2 linked regions of the Anatilimnocola floriformis genome follow. The protein of the gene in region 2 interacts with the protein of the main gene of each other region in a pairwise test. Links are inferred from orthologs where the notes say so. Each region holds a gene or a part of one and is shown on either strand. Other genes may lie near its edges.

Region 1 (10,215 bases), on a different replicon or contig from region 2:
AAGGCTGCCTGCTGCACGCATCGATCGCAGGTTCTGGCAGAACACGCGGTGCATCGTAGTTTCGGCTGGCATCACATTCATCCCGGTGTTTATAACACTCTTGCTAGTAACTGGCAAACCAAGGTTCAACGGAGTTCATTTGACGGAGCTCGCCCAAGCCGATGACACCCGAAGAAATTCATAAGCAGCTCGACCTCGACCTGATCGCAGACGGCGAAATCACCGACCTGCGGGAAATTCGCCACTGGCTGGCTGCCGCCCATGTGGCCTACGAAGAAATCTCGACGGTTGCGCACAGGCTGTATTTGCGGCGGGTCGAAGTCGAAGCGCACGTGCTCGGCTACGAACTGCCCGGCTCGCACCGGCTCGTCATGCGCAGTGCTCAGCTCTCGATCGAAGCGGTCGATGAGGATGAAGGTGGGGACCACTAGGAGCCCCCCAGTTTAATTTTGAGCACGCGCGGCCGTGGTATCGGCAACCCAGCATTCATTGCCTCAATTTGCTCGGTTAGACGGGTGATCTCATCTGCCATGGCGATTGCAGCCACCATGCCGACGTTGACCCCCTTTTTTTCGTATGCCTCTTTCGCCGCGAGGCGCGAAAGTTCGTTCGGCGGTTCGATCCGCACCGAGTTGGGAGCTGGTTTCGCTTTGGCCATACCAGGGCGCTCCGGTTGACCATCGGTTACAGAAACCGATGGCCTGCCCCCATCTCAGCCGCGCAAATGCATACGACTAGGCAAGATGGGGTGAAGTACGCCCAACAGGGGTCGAACCTGTAACCTTCGGTTCCGAAGACCGATGCTCTATCCAATTGAGCTATGGGCGCGGGAGGTTTCCCGGCTCCCAGGTTAGCAAGAAAATGTTGCGGCGCGTAGTCGCACATGGGCCTGAAACGCCAGCGACGGAATTTCGTCGATTCCTTCGCTGGCGCATCAGGCTCATGTGGCGATCAACTCTCGAATCACGTGGCCGTGCACGTCGGTCAGGCGGCGGTCGATGCCGTTGTGGCGGACGGTGAGGCGGGTGTGGTCGAGACCCAGCTGGTGCAGGATGGTGGCGTGGATGTCGTAGACCTGCGTGGGCCGGTCGCGGTCGAGCGGTTTGTAGCCCCATTGGTCGCTGGGGCCGTGCGACACGCCGCCCCGGATGCCGCCGCCGCACAGCCAGTTGGTGAAGCAGTAGGGATTGTGGTCTCGGCCTTTGCCGCCTTGCGAACTGGGCATGCGGCCGAACTCGGTCGTCCAGAGAATGATGGTGTCGTCGAGCAAGCCGCGTTGCTTGAGGTCTTGAATGAGGGCACTCGCGCCGCGGGCCATGCCGGCGGCGAGCGGGCCGTGGTCGCGCTGCACGTCTTCGTGCGAATCCCAGTTGCGACGCGGAAAGCCATTGTCGTTCCCCGACCAGATCTGCACAAACCGCACGCCCCGCTCGAGCAATCGGCGAGCGGCGAGGCACTTGCGCGAGAAGTGCACCGTTTCCTCGCGAGCGTTGATCTCTTTGTCGAACGCGGCGGGAATATGGTCGAGGCCGTAGAGTTTTAAAATGTGCTCGGGCTCTTGCGAGAAATCGAGGGCTTCGGGCGCGGCGAGTTGCATCTTGGCGGCGAGCTCGTAGCTGCGAATGCGCGATTCAAGCCGGGCATCGGTTTGTCGCGCGGTCGCATGCTGGCCGTTGATTTTCGCGAGGAGTTCCTGGGCCGCGGCTTCGCTGGTTTTGTTGATATAGCTGCCGTTTTTGTGCGGATACAAATCAGCGATCGGCGTTTCCGTGCCGGGATAAATCACCGTGCCGCTATGCTGGGCTGGGAGGAACGCCGAGTCCCAATTCTTCGTGCCGTTGCTGGCCAAGCCGCGATGGTCTGGCAGCACGACGAACGTCGGCAGATTGTCGTTCAAACTGCCGAGGCCATAACTGCACCACGAACCCATGCCGGGAAAACCAGGCAGCTGAAAGCCGGTGGCATGCAATAGCGTCGCCTGGCTATGCACTCCCGTTTTGCCGACGACGTTGTGGACAAAGGCGAGCTCATCGACGACTTTGCCGAGCTCGGCCACAGGCTCGGCGAGAAGCTTGCCGCAGTTGCCGTAGGGTTTGAAATCCCAGATCGGTTTCAGCCACGGCCCGAGGCCGTTTTGAAAGGCTTCGACGGGTTCGCCGAAGTCGCTCATCTCGCCGTGATGCTTGACGAGCTCGGGTTTGAAATCGAACAGATCGATGGCACTCGCGGCGCCGGCCATGAAGAGCTGGATGACGCGTTTGGCTTTGGGAGGATGATGAAGTACAGCCTTTTCTGCAGCGGACCCGTCATTCGCGAGTAGCCCAGCGAGCGCGATGCTGCCGACACCTTGGCCGAGGTTTTGGAGAAAGTCGCGGCGGGATTGCATGGTTCGCACTGTGTAGGGTGGGCCCCTGTGTACTCACGAGGCCCACCATGTTCGGCAAGTGATGGTGGGCCTCGCGGAGTACCGCTCGACCCACCCTACGATTAATCAACAAACGCAAACTCGTTCAGGTTGAGAGCAGCTCGACACGCATTCGCTAGTCCGTGCTCGCGGATGAAGACGGCGAACATTTTCTGCTCGGAGAGTGTCGGTTCTCGCGAAACGGCGAGCCGGAAGATCAAGCGCACTTGTTCGTTCGGTTCGCTCGTCGCTTTGGAAATGCGTTCCGCAAAATGGTTACTCATCGTCACCATGAAACCGTTATTGAGGAGCGCGAGCGCTTGCAGCGCGGAGAGGGATTCGTTGCGTTTGTCGACTCGCATCGAGGGATCGGCGCAGTCGAGCGTCGTCATGAAGGGCTGCGGTTGCGAGCGGACGATGAAGCGATAGATGCTGCGGCGGTGCGATTTCGGATCGTTCGGGTCGTGCAGATGATATTCGTAGTGGGGCGAGTGGGCGGGCTGATCGATGATGAAATCTTGAAAGCTCGGGCCACCCATTTTGGCGTCAAGCTTGCCAGCGACTTGCAGCGCGGCGTCGCGGATCGACTCGGCTTCGAGCTTGCGGCGGTTCATACGCCAGAGATAAATATTGCCGGCGTCGGTTTTGCGAGGATCATTCTTCAAAGTGGTAAGCGTCGCTGCATCGGGCTCCGATTGCTGCTGATACGTACTGCTGGTGACGATCAGTCGATGAAGGTCTTTGAGCGATTGGCGGCCATCGCGAAACTCGACCGCGAGCCAATCGAGCAGTTCGGGATGCGACGGCAGTTGGCCCATGCGGCCGAAGTCGTTCGGCGTATCGACGATGGCCCGGCCGATGTGATATTGCCAGACGCGATTGACGATGCTTCGCCAGGTGAGCGGATTCCGCTTGTCGGCGAGCCAGTGGGCGAGGGCAGCGCGGCGGTCGCCTTCCGTGTGATCGGCGGCGAGCGAAAACTCACCGGGCCAATTCGGCAAGCAACTGAGTGCGGCGGGCGTGACTTCTTCACGCGGATTTTTCACGTCGCCGCGATGCAGGACAAAGATCTTCCGCGGCTCACCTTGTTTGCCGCCAGTACCCGCAAAGTTGCCACTGCCGGAGTGAACAGTGCCGGCGTAGACGACATTCGGCGGCGTGAGCTTGGCGAGTTCGACAGCGGCGGCGTCGAGTTTTCGTTGATTCTCTTCGCTGGCGTTTTGCGTTTCTGCGGGAATGATGCGCGCGAGCAGCTCCTGCCGTTGCTCTACAAGCTCGTCGAGCTTCTTGCCGTTATTACTTTCTTGAGCACCAGGATAGATACCATCGACGAGATTGGTCTGCCGCCAACGAGGACCGGCTTCGATGGAATCGAGCGCCGTGACCTTCGCGCCGGCGGCGATGTTTTTGCCCGCAGCATCGAAGACCTGCAGTTCGGCGAGGGCGAGCATGTAGTCATTCTGCCGCAGCGCGAGCTTTGTTGCCGTGAAGCGAATGTAGCGGGCGCGCTTGGATGCGAACTTAACCGTCTGCGGAGTTGTGCCCGGATTGGCGAGGTCGTTTGCTGTTTGATCGACGAGCACCTTGCTGGTTTTGAAAGTGGCATCGTCGCTGCCTTCGATGCGAAAGCGCACAGGAAAACCGAAGCCGGCGCCGATCTGATTGAAGTTGTCGTAGCAACCGACGTACGTCAGCGCGGCAATCTCGCGCGATTCGCCCAGATCGATTTGCACCCACTTTTCCGTGTCCGCTTTGGGAGCGAGTTGGCTGTGATAGCCGTACTCGGGGCGCAGGCCGGTCGGCGCGGTTTGACGCGCAGCGGCGATGGCCTGATCGAGTGCGGTGAGCTCCGCGCCGCCAAGTTGCTTGATTTTAGCATCGAGCGTTTTCTTCGCTTCGGTCAGTTCACGTTGCTCCCTTTCGAGCGCAGCGTAACGATCCATCACAGCAGGATCGGCGTGATACTTTCGATCAGCGCGATCGACGGCGGCGAAGACGGCTTGGAGGCGGTAGTAATCGACTTGCTTGATCGGATCGAACTTGTGGTTGTGACATTGAGCGCAGCCGATCGTGAGACTGTTGAACGTGCCGATGGCGTTGCTCACCATGTCGTCGCGATCGAGATGCCGGGCGACCTTGCCATCGAGCTTGGTCTCCGGCACTTCAGCATGGCCGATGAAATCCCAGGGCCCGGCCGAGATGAAGCCGAGGGCTTCGATGCCGTCGATGGTGTTCGGGTAAAGAACATCGCCGGCGAGTTGCTCCTCGAGGAAGCGGACGTAGGGCTTGTCCTGATTCAGGGCCCGAATGACGTAGTCGCGATACGGCCAGGCATTGCGGCGGGGTTGATCTTTGTCGTAGCCGTGCGTCTCGCCGAAGTGAACGACGTCGAGCCAATGGCGGGCCCAACGTTCGCCGTAGTGAGGCGATTCGAGCAGCCGATTGACGAGTTTTTCGTAGGCTTGCGGATCAGGATCGCGGACAAAAGCATCGGCTTCTTCGGGCGACGGCGGCAGGCCGATCAGATCGAAATACAACCGGCGAATAAGCGCACGGCGATCGGCTTGCGGCGACGGCGCAAAACCCTGCTCACGCAACTTGGCGAGGATGAAAGCGTCGATTGGATTTTTAGTCCACGCGCGATCTACGGCCGTTAGTTGCGGCGGTTCAGGACGAGCCAGCGTTCGCAGCGACCACCAATTGTTATCGGCGAGGCTGCGGTCTTCGAGTTTTCGTTCGGCGGGCCAAGGTGCACCGGCAGCGATCCAACGACTGATGGCGGCGACTTCATCGGCCGTCAGCTTGGACCCTTTCTTCGGCATGGCTGGTTTGTCGCCGCTGACCATATCGAGCAACATGCTGGCCGCTGGTTTGCCCGCTTCGATTGCGACGCCGCTTTCGCCACCCGCGAGCAGGTCGGCCCGCGACTGCAGCGACAGGCCACCCTTCTTTTCATCGGCCTGGTGACACTCGACGCAGCGGCGCTCGAAGATCGCAGCCACGGCGGGAAAGGTCGTGTCGGCGGCTTGCACTTGCGTCACCGTCAGCAGCAGCAAGCAGACTCGTTGAAATGTCGTGATCGAGACCATTCTTCGCCCTCGGCAACTTATCATACAAGTTGAAAGGTACGCGAACACGCTTGCTATGTCAATATTTCGGCTGAAGCGATGCCTCACACCGCAAGTTGACCTGGATCGCCGCTACTTATACGATAAGTTGATTATGCCCACCCGAACTACCAAACGCCGCCAGACCACCGCCGCCAAAACTCGCACGCGAGGAGTTCTGGCCGGTTCCAATCGCGTCGAAGAAGTCGTGGTGCGCCTGCGCGAGCAGATCGTCAGCGGCAAGCTGACGGCCAATGACTCGCTGCCGTCCGAAGGAGATCTGGCAACCACGTATCGCGTCTCGCGCACGGTCATTCGCGAAGCGATGCGGATTCTCTGCACCCAGGGACTCGTCGAGATTTCGCAGGGTCGTCGGCCGCGCGTGAAAGGGGCCGATCCGCAGGCGGCGATTGTTAGTCTCGATGCGTTATTGAGTCGCGGCAGCGGCTCGCTGCAACATCTGACCGAGGTTCGCCTGCCGCTCGAGGTGGAAATCGCCGGTCTCGCCGCGGAACGAGCGACGGCAGAGCAGCTGCAAGCGCTCGCACAAACCAACGATCAATTGGCCAGCGCCAATTCGCTGGAAGAATGCATCGAAGCCGATATCGCCTTTCACCGGGCACTAGCAGCGGCCACGAACAATCCGCTGTTTGTGCTGCTGCTGGAAACGGTCGCGCAATTGCTGCGTGAATCCCGCCGCCGCACGCTCACGCAGTCGGGCACGCAACTGGCTTGGGAGGAGCATGTGAAGATCTATCAAACGGTCGCCCAGCACGACCCGGCTGCGGCCCGCGAAGCCATGCGCCAGCACATGCGGTTGATCAAGCGGGACCTGGCGGGCTTGGCCCAAAGTGGGGTTAGTGAAAAATGACAAAAATTTGCATTAATCTCGTTGAAAGTGACGTCCGAGGCTAAGATATTGAAGCCTTGCTCTCACTCCTCTTGTCAGGCTGCTCTCATGTTCCAACTCAAAAATCGCTGCAGACTTGGGTTTACTCTCGTCGAATTGCTGGTGGTCATTGCCATCATTGGCGTGCTGGTGGCGTTGCTATTGCCGGCAGTACAAGCCGCGCGCGAATCGGCGCGACGGTCGCAATGCTCGAACAACATGAAACAGTTGGGGCTCTCTGCCCATAATTTCGCCGATGTGAATAACTCGCGGTTGCCGCCGTTCGTGCAAATCATCAACCCGCCGACACCTTCTCAAACCGACACTCTAAGCGCCTATCGCACACCTGGCTTTGGGCCCAATTGGGTCGTGCTGATGCTGCCGTATTTCGAACAGCGGGCTCTATATGAACAAAATGCGACGGGCATCAATAACTTCGTTGCCAGCGCCGGCACGGATCAATCGTGGCGGAATGTGCGCCTGGAGCAAGGAACGACTACGGCCATCAAGCTTAAAAACATGATTTGCCCAACCGACCTGAACAGCGTGAAGCCCTTCTCGTTGAATGGCGGCAGTTGGGGTCGCGGCAACTATGGCGCAAATGGCGGACCAAGCTGGCTGTCGTTCGCGGTGGATGGAACTTCGCAGGCGACTTCATTCGGCGGCGGCTGCTTCGGCATTAATAAGAGCCCGACATTGACCGAAATCAGCAACGCTGACGGTACCGCAAACACCATCATGATTCACGAGATCCGACAGGGTCTTACCGACAACGACCGTCGCGGCGTGTGGGCGATGGGCGTGGGGGGCTCGAGCGTCACGGGTGCGTTTTCCCAAGGAGATGCGACCGTTCCGAATGACACCCTTGAGTATTCCGACGACATTGAAAACTGCAACGACGTGCGAACCTCGCTGGGCGTAGGCAATTCCGGTCTCGGCAAACTTCGCATGGGTTGCTCGAACGACAACTTGCCCAACAACTGGCCCAACTGGCAGGCTCAATCACGCAGCTTGCACCCGGGCGGCATTCAAGCTTGTTTTGGTGACGGCGGTGTTCGCTTCATCAGCAACACGATTGCCCAAACCACTTGGCAGGCCATTTGCGGCCGTAACGATGGCGAAATAGTAACGACCAGTTATTAATTTCACGTCCGCTGCATTTCCAAGAAAACAATTTCGTTTTCTTCCGAGTCTAGGTTCTGAGAAAGCTCTTTTGATGCCCTCGCAGATTTCGATTCAACATGCCGCTTCTTGGTTGCTCGGCGTTGTCTGTTTGCTTTCGCTGACTGGCTGCAGCGAAAAGCTGGTGACGGTCAAAGGAAAAGTGTTGAATAATCAGCAGCCCCTGCCGCTTAGTCCGACGGGCTCGGTTCAGGTGACGTTGATTCCCGATGTCCCGCCAGGCTCGCCCTATACAACTTATCCGGGCCGCGCCGACGCCACCGGTAGCTTCGCCATCGAAGAGAAGGTGAAGCCGGGCAAATATCGAGTGGCCGTGGAACACAATGATCCACTGCCGGGCACCGACAAGCTGATGGGTAAGTTCTCGCCCGCAAATACAAAGATCGTTCGCGAAATCGTCGACGAAAAAACGCCGCTGTCGATTGATCTGTCGATGCCCTAAGCGAAACTAGGCACGCTTGATCAGCCGCAAGATCGCAATAAAGATCACCGCGCCCACGGTCGCCGTGATCAGGCTGCCGAGCAAGCCGCCGGCGGCGATGCCGATGAGGCGGAAGAACCAGCCGCCCACAATTGCGCCGATGATGCCGAGCAGCAAGTCACCCAGGAGGCCATAGCCGCCTCCCTTCATAATGACTCCGGCTAGCCAACCCGCGACGATGCCGATGATGATGAACCAGAGAATATCCATGGCAGGTGGACCTCGTTGAAAAGTGCTTTGGGCTAACTGGCTAGTTGCACCAGCGGCAGCGGCTTTGGTTTGCGATTGGCGGCGACCGCGCGGGCTTCGTGATCGAGCGAGAGGAGTTCGTAATGCACGTTGCGTTGACGCGGCGTGTAGCCGAGCTCGGTGATCGAGTCGCGAATTTGATCGAGCGTCAGGAAGTGAACAGTGCCGGCTTCGGCGACGACGTTTTCTTCGATCATCAGGCTGCCCATGTCGTTCGCGCCGAAGAGGAGCGCGAGCTGCCCGATCTTCATTCCCTGCGTGACCCAACTGCTTTGAATGTTGGGGAAGTTGTCGAGATAGAGACGGCTGACGGCTTGGGTCTTGAGATATTCGAACGAACCGGCTGGCGGAATGTGGGCCATGTCGGTGTGATCGGGCTGGAAGGTCCAGCAGATAAACGCCGTGAAGCCGTGCGTTTCGTCTTGCAGCTGGCGGAGGCGTTCGAGATGTTCGATGCGCTCGGCGAGCGTTTCGATGTGGCCGAACATCATCGTCGCGCTGCCACGGCCGCCGAGCTCGTGCCAGACGCGCATCACGTTCAGCCAATCGTCGGTCATCACCTTGCCGCGCGTCATCGCGCCGCGAACACGATCGACGAGGATCTCGCCACCACCGCCCGGCAAGCTGCCGAGGCCGGCTGCTTTCAAGCGTTCGAGCACGGTACGCAGCGGCAGCTTGTTCACTTTGGTGAAGTGATAGATTTCCGGCGGGCTGAAGGCATGCGGATTGATCTGCGGGAAGTTGCTACGAATGTCGTGTAGCAGCTCTTCGTACCACTCCAGTTTGTAGTCGGGATGCAGGCCGCCTTGCATCAGGATTTGATCGCCGCCGAGCTCGGCAGTCTCGCGAACTTTTTGCAGCAGCTCCGCCCGATCGAGCACATAGCCTTCGGGCGATTTCGGTTTGCGATAGAACGCGCAGAAATCGCAGACGGCAGTGCAGATGTTGGTGTAGTTGATATTCCGATCGATGTTGTACGTGCGGATCGGCTCGGGATGGAGACGACGCGTCACGGCATCAGCAGCACGGCCGATGGCAGCGAGGTCGTTCGATTGCAGCAGCGCGAGGCCTTCTTCCGGAGTGATCCGCTGGCCGGCGACTGCTTTGCTGAGAATAGTGTCGATCATGTGAGGGTCGGAATGGAGTCGGGCAACTTGATGCCGGCTGGAGCCAGGTCGAGGCCGACGGCGTGTTGATAATAAAGTCGCAGGCCGGCGAGCTCGCGCGGGCCCAGCGTGAAATGCAAGTTATCGCGCAAGTAGCGCAGGCATTGATCGTAACTCAGTTCGTACCGCGATGCTTCGGCCCGCGCGATCTGCGTGAGATGAGCGACGCCCTGATCGCGAGCGGCAGAAAGTTTCGCGGCGAGCTCGGCGGTATCGATGCCAGGCCGGGCAACCCACATCGCGAAGACGAACGGCAGTTCGGCCCAGCGGCACCAAACATCGCCGAGGTCCCAAATTTCGACAAACTCCGACGCGGGCGGATGCATCGCCCGATCGCCGATGACGAGGATCGCGTCGGCAGGAGATTCTTCCCAAGGAGACCCGATCGGCAACGGCAGCAACTGCGGAGTTACTTCGTGGCGTTCCTTCAGCAGGATTTGAATGAGGGCGGCGCTCGTGCGTGAGCCTTCGTCGAGGGCCAGCGTTTTGATTTCGGCAATCGGCTTGCGGGCGAAGAGCTTCACGCTGAAGACGGGGCCGCGGCAGCCGATGCAGGCGTCGGAGATGATCGTGTAGGCAGGGTTCTGGAAGAACTCGACCGAGGGTATCAAGGCAACATCGAGCTCGCCGGCGGCCAGCCGATCGGCGAGACGACTGGGGAGGTCGAAAATGAGATCGATACCATCTCCGGACGCTGGCAGGTTGTAGACCAGCGGTTTGGTGTTCAAGTAGGAGAC
Region 2 (10,251 bases):
ATAGTCCTTCGACACGCCAAACTCCGGATACACGCCGCCAGCAAGTTCGGTGCGCACCACATAGGTCACCACCCGCGTCGAATCGGTCTGCAGCGCGAGAGCGATCAGGTCGTACATCAGCTTGGCATAGGTGTCGTAGAAAAAGCCCGGCACACCCTCGGGCGTCATGTTTTTGCTGTAGTCGCGCAAGCCATCTGGATCGGGCGAGGGTTTGCCTTTGGTCGACCATTCGACTCGTCGCGCGAGTTGCTGTTCGAGTTCGCGCACCGAATTGAAATACTGATCGAGTCGATCGCGATCGGCCGTGCCAACCTGACGCGACAGCTTGTTGGCATCTTCGCGCACTAGATCGAGCACACTACGACGACGGCGGAACTCGGTCGACTGCTGCGACTTCTGCTGTTCGGTATCGGGCTGAAATAGACGAGTGAACAATACATGCGGATCATTTTCGGCGGCCAGCGGCACGCCCTGGCGGTTCCAGGCGATGGTGGCGAGCGGTTGTTCACCGAAACCGGTGCCGCGTTTGACCGACATCTGCAGCGAAGAGTATCGCGTGTCACGCCCTAGCACTTCGGCAGCCACTTGATCGGGCGAAATGCTCTGCTTCTGGTCCTTCGCAATACTGGTGGCGAATGGATAAGCGCCATCGTGACCGCCACCCTTTTCGAGATATGTTCCCGAGAGCACCGTGAAATGGCCGCGATGGGCCTCGAGCGGCTTGAGGATCCGCGTGAGCTCGAAATCCTTTCCTTCAGTTTCGGGCGTGAACTGCCGCATGTTCATGCCGGTGCCGAAATAAAACATGCCCATCCGCGCCGGCGGCGTAGCCGCAGCAGCTGCGCGAGCAGAGGCAGGCAGCATCGCGTCGAGATAGGGGAGCGCCATCAGTGCGCCAGCGCCACGAAGGAGCGTTCGACGAGAAAGAGGTGTTGGCATCGTGTTCTCGATTAAATGAACTACTTGGTGCGAAAGGATTCGCTGGTCACCAGGGCTTGGATCAAACTGCGAAGCGAATCATCGCTCGTGGTTGCAGCGGCTGTCATGTGATCGATTGTTGGTCGATCGAGCGGTTCCACGGGCCGACCGAGCGCATAGCTGAGGAGCTTTTCCGCCAAGGCCTGACGGAAGCGAGGATGTTGCTGCTTAAGCAGATTCTTGAACTCCGTGAAGTTCGCAAACGATTCGCCGTTGGGCAGCTTCCCGCTGGCGTCGATCTTCGGCTTTAGTCGGCTGTTGCGAAAATTTTCGCCGTCCTGCTCTTCGCGCCATTGGCCGATGACATTGAAGTTTTCGAGCGCGAGGCCATACGGATCGATACCGCGATGGCAGGCCGCACAGGCCTCGATCTGCTGATGCTGCAGCAGCCGTTCGCGGACGGTCAGGTTCTTGCCCTGAATATTAGGTTCGATTTCTCCGACATTCGGCGGCGGCGGATCGGGCGGATCATTGAACAGCACTTCGCGCACATACACGCCGCGGGTAACCGGTTTCGTCCGATTCCCATCGCTGCCGCGCAGCATCACGCCGGCCTGGCCGAGCAAGCCGCCGCGCCGCGAATCAGCAGGGAGTTTCACGGCGCGGAAGTCTTCACCTTTGACATCAGCAATGCCATAAAAAGTTGCTAGCCGTTCATTGAGCAGCGTGAAGTCGCTATCGAGAAAATTCGCAACCGGCAAATCATTACGCAGCACATGTTCGAAGAACGATAGAGACTGCTGCACCATCGCGGCGCCGAGCTTTTCGCTGTAGGCCGCGTAGAGTTTTTCGTCCGGCTTGAAGTTGCGGAACTCTTCCGTCCGCAACCACTGGGCGCCAAAGCCAGCGACCAGTGCTCGGCTGTTTTTATGTTTCAGCAGCCGTGAGGTTTCAGCGGCAAGCGTTTTGGGATCTCGCAACTTGCCGGCCGCAGCCAATTGAAATAACTCGTCATCCGGCATGCTCGACCAGAGGAAATACGACAAACGACAAGCCAGTTCATGGTCAGTGAGCTCGCGCCGCGACTCGCTACTCGGCTCGAACAAATAGATGAACTTCGGCGAAGTGAGAACCGCGGCGAGACCGACGCGGATCGCTTCTTCCCAGGCTGTTTTCGATTCCAACTCTTGCTGCACGAGTTTGACGAAGGGCTCCACTTCTTCAGCAGTCACTGGGCGGCGGAACGCGCGAGGGAGAAAGTTTGTAAAAACCGTTCGCACTCGCGCGATATCTTGCGCCGCGTCTGGCTCGTGACCGAGCACGATCTCGTGACTCTTCGGCGGCCATTGTTCGTACAGCGGCCCTTCGATTTCGATCCAATCAATAAACAGCTTGGGGACCTTCGTCAGATCGAGCACGTCAGGGTTGGGCATGCTGCCAGAAACAATTCCTTCGGCCAGCATCCGGCCGCGGATCCGCATGATCTCGGCGAAGTTCTGCTCGTTGCCTGCTTTTTCGATCGCTCGTTCCATGTGACCATAGGCTTGGCTGTAGCCGCGGAAACGCGTCGGCTTGCCGATGCGGACTGAGAACTCGCCGCCATCGATGCCGAGCGGCATGATCACTTCGTAGACCTTCGGATCGCTTTCAGGAGCATCGACAACAGTCTCGAGCAGCACGCCTTCGCCGCCACCTTCGCGGATGACCTGCATCGTGACCGGTTCGTCCTTGCCGGCCCGATCGGCGGCAGCGCGCACGCGAACCGCATACATTCCTTTGATGGGAATCCGCCGGCCGCGGCTGCCATTCACCTTGGTGCCGGGATAAATCAAGTCATCGAACGACCGCGTGCCACCTTCCATAACGACGACATCGTGCTCGCGGCATTGAAAGCCCGGCTGAGCACACATGTAGCGAATCGAAGCCCGCTTGGCAGTGTCTTCGAGCTCAAAGCGGTTGCGATACGTAGCAAACTCCGGCGGCCCGCTGACGATGGCTTGGGCCGCGATTCGCTGAGCTACTTCGTAATACTTGTCGAGGAGCGATGGATCGAGCAGCAGCGCCGACGAGCCTTTATCAAAGCCATCGGCTCGGCCGTCGGGCGGCAGAAAATCGAGCGGGCTTTCGCCAGGGAGAAAGTTGATAGCGAGCAAATCGCGAATGGTATTCGCGTACTCGGTGCGATTCATTCGCCGTAGTACGACGCGGCCGCCGCTACTGCGCGACTTTCGTTCCGCGGCACGCAGTTCGGCAGCGATCCACTTCACCACTTCTTGCTGCGCGGCAGCAGCAGGCCGAGGCCGTTCGTCCGGCGGCATTTCGCCCCGATTCAGCTGATCCATCACTTCAATCCACTGCCGGGCGGCATCGCCTTGCGTGAAATCGGTCGATAGCGTGTCGAGCCGCAGTTTCCCTTCCTGCTTCTCAGGCCCGTGACAGGCCACGCAGTGCGACTTAAGAAACTGCTGCAGAAAATCCGGCGCGGGCTCGGCGAGCGCCGGCGAGCAAATCGTGGCCAAGAACAGGCAGGAGTAAACGATCGCGCGCATCAGGCCGAACCCAGAGTTAGCTGCCTGGAGCGCCGGCAGCAGCCGGCACTCCCACGGGAATCTATCAAGCCTAGAGTTTAGCCCAGCTAGCGGCGCGTGGCGAGCTTAACCCAGCATCGGCAGCGACATGCCCGGCGGTTTGGCCATGGTGCTGTCGGCAATGTTACGGACCATGGTGGCGACGATCTTTTCCAAATACGGCCCAACGATCGGATCGTCGAAGTTGCCGAGGGTCAGCCCTTCGTCGCCGTTAATGCGAATCTGCATGTTCAGCGGCACTTCGCCGAGGAACGGCACTTTCAATTCTTCGGCTGCGCGACGAGCACCGCCGCTGCCGAATATGTCGTACCGTTTGCCGGTGTCGGGGCAGATGAAACCGCTCATGTTCTCGACCATGCCGAGGAGCGGGATATTCACTTTGCGGAACATGGCGATCGCTTTCACCGCGTCGATCAGAGCGACCTGCTGCGGCGTGCAAACGACGACCGCGCCGCTGAGCGGCAGCATTTGCGAGAGCGTAAGTGCGATGTCGCCGGTGCCGGGCGGCATGTCGATGATCAAATAATCGAGATCACCCCAAGCGGTGTCGCGAAGGAACTGTGTGATGGCTCCGTGCAGCATCGGCCCGCGCCACACGACGGCTTCGCCGGGCGGCACGAGAAAGCCCATCGACATGACGGGCATTCCTTGAAATTGCACCGGCTGAATCTTGCCGTTGGTAACGCCGGGTTTGTCGGCGGAAGCCAGGCCGAGGAGTTGCGGAATACTCGGGCCGTAGACGTCGGCATCCATCAGGCCTACTTTGCATCCAGCCCGCTTCAAGCCGAGCGCGATCGTCGAAGCAACCGTGCTTTTGCCAACGCCGCCTTTGCCCGAGCCGACAGCAATCACGCTTTTGCAAGTCAGGCCGATCTGGCCGATCTTCACTGGAGCGCGATCGTGCGTGGCGAGTTTGATTTCGATATCGTAGAGCGACGGAAAGCGGCGGCGCAGCAATTCAGCCAGGCGATCGCGAATTTCGTTCTTGATTGGTGCCGAATGCGTGGTGAGGGCCAACGTAAGCGACAGTTTTTCGCCGGCTAGATTTATGTCATGCACTTGCTGCGTTTGCGTCACGCTTCGTCCGGTTTCAGGGTCTTTGAATTCGGCAAGCACTTTTTCGACGGCCGCCAGCGATACATCAGTCATCCGATTTTCCTAAACAAATCCGAACAGTTAGTTGATTACAGGTGAAGCATTTAGAGCCAGGCGCGGCCAAGGCAAACGTTGCCAAACAGCGTCAGGCAGCGGCAGTTGAATCGCTGCCTGCCGGCGCAAATGTCGGCGAACGAGACGAGCCGCGGCAGGCAATTGTTGAGTCCGGTCAATAGCCAACAGCACACCGGCTTCCTGCAGCAGCGCGACTGCCGTTGGTTGGCGGCTGATATCTGCGCTACAAAGTGCGAGCGTTCGTACTTGCGGCAATTCATTCTGCCAGCGATGGAGCGTGGCGAGAGCAACTGCGAAGTTCTCTGCCGAAACACTCACGGCGGCGACCGAGCCCGGATGTTCTCGCAGCAATTGTTCGCATTGAGTCAGCGACAGCGCCGAAGTCAGCCAATTCCAACTTGCCGCCGGCAGCGCACGCCGCCACGCGGCGAGCCAGCGCGGCGTGCGTTCGCAGATAATCAGGCGGGGAGGCATGCGGTTAATCGTAGAAAGCAAGGGCGTTTTTCACAACGGGCACTATTCATCTCCGAAGTGCCGTGCTTTGCGGGTATCATCGTTGACAATTACGATTTCCGGACCATCTAGCGGATTACCGCTCTCGTTGAACCACTGCACAACGACATTCCATTCGTGTGGTCGGTGCCGATCACGGCGAGGCGCAGCAAGTTGATAAGTCCAGTCGTCAACTGCATTGCTTCTTGCCAAGCCACTCTCAATTAAAGCCTGGGCAGCTTGGGTCACTTCGGATTCAGTCATCGCCTTATGCCCCGAATCCCGCCAGCACTTCCTTCGCCGTGTCGATTGTCTGCTGAATATCCGCCTCGGTATGGGCCGCAGAAACAAAGAGTGCTTCGTATTGGCTGCAGGGCATGTACACGCCGCGGTTGAGCAAGCCCCAGAAGTAGCGGGCAAAGCGGGTGGTATCGCTCTTGCTTGCGCCGTCCCAATCGGTCGGCTGCATGTCGTTGAAAAACAGCGTGAGCATGCTGCCGACGCGGGTCAGCGTGGCGGGAATTTTGGCCTCGTGGGCGGCGGCGAGCAAGCCATCGCCCAGCAGCTTGCCGAGTTGATCGAGTTTTTCATAGGGCGGCTGATCACGCAGAAGTTTCAATGTGGCAATGCCCGCGGCGGTTGCGACCGGATTGCCGCTGAGCGTGCCAGCCTGGAAAACTTTGCCTGCCGGCAGAATGTGTTCCATGATCTCCTTGCGGCCGCCGTACGCGCCAATCGGCATGCCGCCGCCGACAATTTTGCCCAGCGTGGTGATATCGGGCGTGATGTCGAGTAGTTGCTGCGCGCCGCCGGCCGAGACGCGAAAGCCCGTCATCACTTCATCACAAATCAGCAGCGCGCCGTGCTTCCAAGTTAGTTCGCGCAGCGTCTGCAAAAAGTCCGGTGTGGGAACGACGGTTCCCATATTCCCGACAATCGGCTCGAAGATGACACCCGCAATCGTCGAACCGTGCTCGGTGAAAACTTCTTCCAGATTGGCCACATCGTTGTATCGGCAGACAATTGTGTCTTGCGTTGTGCCAGCCGTCACACCGGGCGAGTTCGGCACGCCGAGTGTCGCTGCCGAGCTTCCCGCAGCGACGAGCAGGCTATCGACATGGCCGTGGTAGTTCCCAGCAAACTTGATGATTCGATCGCGGCCCGTGTAGCCGCGGGCTAGACGGATGGCGCTCATCGTCGCTTCGGTGCCGCTGCTCACCAGGCGAACCATTTCGATCGACGGTACGAGTTGGCAGATGAGTTCGCACAGTTCGTTCTCGCCCGGCGATGGCGCACCGAAACTGAACGCTTTCTCAATCGCTTCGCGCACGGCAGCGACGACTTGCGGATGCTGATGGCCGAGAATCATCGGTCCCCAGGAACCGATGTAGTCGATGTATTGATTGCCATCGACGTCGAACAAGTACGCGCCGGCCGCCCGCTCAAAAACCACCGGCTCACCGCCGACGCCGCCAAAGGCCCGCGCAGGACTGTTCACGCCGCCAGGCATGAGTTCCTTGGCGCGGGAGAAAATCGCATGTGATTTAGGGCGTTGCATGGGAGGGCAGAAGTTAGAAGGCTGAATGCGGAAGGAAGGATACAGTTTCGCCGATTTGGGGCGGCACTTGAAGGTGGCGAGGTTCGCCGCAAATCAGCTTGCATCACCGTGACGCGTCGCTGAGAATGAACGCTTCCCTCCCGCCGCATATTTCCCACCTAAGGCCGTTCGCCACTCCCGCCGCGAATGAGGAGCAACCGATGCTTTTTTGGCAGCGACCACTGCTGGCTTTGTTCGTTTTCGGCTGTGCGCTGGCGAATTTGCTGCACGCCGAAGAATTGCTCCCGGCCGATGCCACGATCGAAGCTGCCGTCGATCATTACATCACTGCCCGCCAAAAGGCGCTGAGCGTCGAACCGGCGCCTCTCGCCGACGATGCCAACCTGTTGCGCCGCACGCTGCTCGATATGCACGGCCGGCCGCCGACCGCCGCCGAAGTGAAGGCCTACCAGCAAAACAACGACCCCGCCAAGCGCCGCGAATTGGTCGAACGACTCATGGCTTCACCGGCTTTCGCTCGCGAACAAGCTGCCGCGTTCAACGCCCTGCTGATGAATGGTACGAACGCTTCGCTCCGCAGTTACCTGACCGAAGCCTTTCGCGAGAATCGCAGCTGGGATCGGATCTTCCGCGAGTTGCTCGTCGGCCAGGAGAAAGATGAAGAACAAAAAGGGGCCATCAACTTCGTCAAAGCCCGACTCAAGGATCACGACAAGCTGACCGCCGAAGCCAGCTCGCTCCTCTTCGGCGTGAACGTGAGTTGTGCCCAATGTCACGACCATCCGCTGGTTGCCGATTGGAAACAGGACCATTACTTCGGCATGAAGTCGTTCTTCGTCCGCAGTTTCGAGAACGGCGAAATGATGGGAGAGAAGTCGTATGGCCAGGTCGATTTCAAAACGACCGCCGGCGAAAGCAAACAAGCCAAGCTGATGTTCCTCACCGGCCAGGTGTTTGACGAACCAGAAAACAAAGAGCCCGACGACAAAGCCAAGAAGGAAGAAAAGGAGCAGCTCGAAAAGCTGAAGAAGGATAAGAAGGCGCCGTCGCCGCCGGAATACAGCCGTCGTGCCAAGCTCGTCGAAATCGCTCTTTCGCCCGAAGCCAATTCGTTCCTCACGCGCTCGATCGTCAATCACGTTTGGAATCGCTTGCTCGGCCGCGGCCTGGTCATGCCTGTCGATCAGATGCATTCCGAAAATCCGGCAAGCCATCCGGAATTGCTCAGCTGGCTCGCCCGCGATCTGCAGACGCACAACTACGACCTCGCCCGCCTGACCCGCGGCATTTTGCTGAGCGACACTTACGCCCGCAGCAGCCGCTGGGAATCGGCGGCCAAACGCCCGAGCGACGAACTCTTCGCTCTCGGTTTAGTCCGCCCGCTCACGCCGTGGCAATACGGCACCACGCTCAAAGTGGCGATGGTCAATCCCGATCAATATGCAGCCGAACTTGCCGGCGATGCCCTCGACAACAAGATGCAGGGGCTCGAAAGTGCGGGCCGCAGTTTCACCGAAAAGCTCGAACTCCCCGGCCCGGATTTTCAGGTCAGCATCGACGAAGCGCTGTCGTTCAGCAATGCCAGCCGAACCAGCCAGGAACTGCTGCGGATCGACGGCGGCACGTTGCTCGGCAAGTTGAAAGACATCGCCGACGACAAAGAAGCCGCGACCACGGCGGTTTGGAATATCTTCGGCCGGGCGCCAGCCGATGAAGAGCTGCAGTCCCTTGAGCAATATTTGAAAGCCCGCGCCGACCGCCGCGAACAAGCGTTGCAGCAGATGGTGTGGGCCCTGCTGACCAGCAGTGAATGCCGGTTCAATTACTAAGAATAGGTTTGAAGTTCAGAGTTTGAAGTTGGCAACCTAACTACAAACTTCAAACTGAAATGGAGTCTGCCATGTCGGAAAATAGTGGATCGTGGAGCCGTCGCGGTTTCCTCGGCGCATCTGCCGCCGGAGCTGCGGTTGCTGCCGATATGACCGGACTGAATGTGCTGCAGAATCCCGTCCTTGCCAGCGAATTGAAGCAGCAAGGGAAGCGGGTGATTCTGTTGTGGCTCGCTGGCGGTGCGAGTCAGTTGGAGACCTTTGATCCCAAGCCGGGCCGCTCGACGGGCGGGCCGTTTCGGGCGATCAAGACATCGGTCCCCGGCGTTGAGATCAGCGAGCTCATGCCGAAGATGGCCACGCGGCTGTCGAAGTACACGACGATCATTCGCTCGCTCGATACGAAAAATGCTGATCACGGCGGCGCCGCTCGCTTGATGCATCTCGGCCGACGCGACGAACCGACGGTGAAGTATCCCGACCTCGGCGCCGTGCTTGCTCGCGAGTTGGGCCGCGTCGACAGCCAGGTTCCTGACTACGTCAGCTTTTACACGGCCACCGAGGGCCGCGGCAGCGCGGTGAGCCAGTCTGGTTTTCTCGGCGCGCGGTACAACGCGATGTTCCTCACCGAAGGGAACGTGCCGCCGAACCTGCGGAAGCTCGACGAGATCAGCGACCTCGATCATCAGCAGCGTGGCGAGCTGCGCGACCTGCTGAGCAAGCGTTTCGCGGCCGGCCGGCAATCGGCATCGCTCGGCAGCCACAACGAATCCTACGCTCGAGTCCGCGGACTCATGGCCAGCGAGCAGCTCTTCGATATTTCGAAAGAGCCGCAAAGTATTCGCGACAAGTACGGCCCGACGCTCTTCGGCGAACAGTGCCTAGTCGCTCGCCGCTTGGTCGAAGCCGGCGTGCCGTTTGTCAAAATCTCGCGAGCCTGGTGGGACAGCCACGGCCAGAATTTCGAAACGCATCTGGAACTCGTGACCGAGCTCGACAATGTGATGAGCGCCCTGCTCGACGATTTGAGCGAGCGGGGCTTGCTTGAAAATACGCTCGTCGTCACCCTGAGCGAATTCGGCCGTACGCCGTCGATCAACAGCAGCCTCGGTCGTGATCACTTCGCGAGCGCATGGAGCAGTTCCCTCTCCGGCTGCGGCGTGAAAGCCGGCAGCGTTTACGGCGCGAGCGATGACGACGGCCGGGAAGTGAAGGATGGCAAGATCGGCGCCGCCGAGCTCTTCGCCACGATCTATCGCGCCGTCGGCATCGACCATCGCAAGGATTACCACATCGGCGCTCGGCCGATTCCGTTGACCGATCCGGGGACCAAGCACGTCGCGGAAGTTCTTTCCTAAAAAGCTCCCTCGCCCCTGTATTCTGGGGAGAGGGCCGGGGTGAGGGGCTGATACGGCAGATGACGTCGGCACCAGCTTCAACCCCTCACCCTACCCCTCTCCCCGGAGTACCGAGGAGAGGGAACCAGTAGCAGCAGACAGAGAATTCAGATGCCACCCGAAAAACTCAAACTCGCGAAAGATATGGGCAGCAAGGAAGTCTTCCTGTCGCTGGCCCGCGTCAAGGATTCCAGCCGATTGTTTCTCGGCGCGTCGGATGGCAAGGTCTACGACATCGACCTCGCCGCTGAGAAGCCGGAATTCAAGTCCTGGGAAGGCCATGGCCCGTATGTGACGGG

Evidence for each region.
Region 1: the proteins of hemL (region 2) and M9Q49_RS29540 interact in binary tests that used the Escherichia coli proteins (3 or more experiments, as listed by UniProt). The link is inferred for Anatilimnocola floriformis from one-to-one orthologs.

The regions. Positions count from the first base shown.
Region 1 is NZ_JAMLFW010000002.1:1,202,304-1,212,518, forward strand. Bases 4,724-7,504 are described here. They hold M9Q49_RS29540 (FadR/GntR family transcriptional regulator), read left to right. Parts: upstream 4,724-5,626; coding sequence 5,627-6,382; downstream 6,383-7,504. Other genes in these bases: M9Q49_RS29535 (DUF1553 domain-containing protein), read right to left, coding at 4,724-5,493; M9Q49_RS29545 (DUF1559 domain-containing protein), read left to right, coding at 6,470-7,504. Outside these bases: M9Q49_RS29510 (helix-turn-helix domain-containing protein), read right to left, coding at 1-129; M9Q49_RS29515 (hypothetical protein), read left to right, coding at 162-431; M9Q49_RS29520 (hypothetical protein), read right to left, coding at 428-658; M9Q49_RS29530 (DUF1501 domain-containing protein), read right to left, coding at 941-2,386; more of M9Q49_RS29535, read right to left, coding at 2,488-4,723; more of M9Q49_RS29545, read left to right, coding at 7,505-7,543; M9Q49_RS29550 (hypothetical protein), read left to right, coding at 7,617-8,024; M9Q49_RS29555 (GlsB/YeaQ/YmgE family stress response membrane protein), read right to left, coding at 8,031-8,273; mqnC (cyclic dehypoxanthinyl futalosine synthase), read right to left, coding at 8,306-9,439; M9Q49_RS29565 (menaquinone biosynthetic enzyme MqnA/MqnD family protein), read right to left, coding at 9,436-10,215. UniProt on the Escherichia coli protein: Transcriptional activator of the glcDEFGB operon which is associated with glycolate utilization, and encodes malate synthase G and the genes needed for glycolate oxidase activity. Also negatively regulates the transcription of its own gene.
Region 2 is NZ_JAMLFW010000001.1:4,147,991-4,158,241, forward strand. The notes cover bases 4,582-7,398. They hold hemL (glutamate-1-semialdehyde 2,1-aminomutase), read right to left. Parts: upstream 6,727-7,398; coding sequence 5,437-6,726; downstream 4,582-5,436. Other genes in these bases: M9Q49_RS15965 (Mrp/NBP35 family ATP-binding protein), read right to left, coding at 4,582-4,655; M9Q49_RS15970 (hypothetical protein), read right to left, coding at 4,683-5,150; M9Q49_RS15975 (hypothetical protein), read right to left, coding at 5,193-5,432; M9Q49_RS15985 (DUF1549 domain-containing protein), read left to right, coding at 6,927-7,398. Outside these bases: M9Q49_RS15955 (DUF1552 domain-containing protein), read right to left, coding at 1-939; M9Q49_RS15960 (DUF1592 domain-containing protein), read right to left, coding at 960-3,467; more of M9Q49_RS15965, read right to left, coding at 3,573-4,581; more of M9Q49_RS15985, read left to right, coding at 7,399-8,555; M9Q49_RS15990 (DUF1501 domain-containing protein), read left to right, coding at 8,627-9,913; M9Q49_RS15995 (WD40 repeat domain-containing protein), read left to right, coding at 10,064-10,251. UniProt on the Escherichia coli protein: Aminomutase that catalyzes the transfer of the amine group on carbon 2 of glutamate 1-semialdehyde to the adjacent carbon 1 to form 5-aminolevulinate.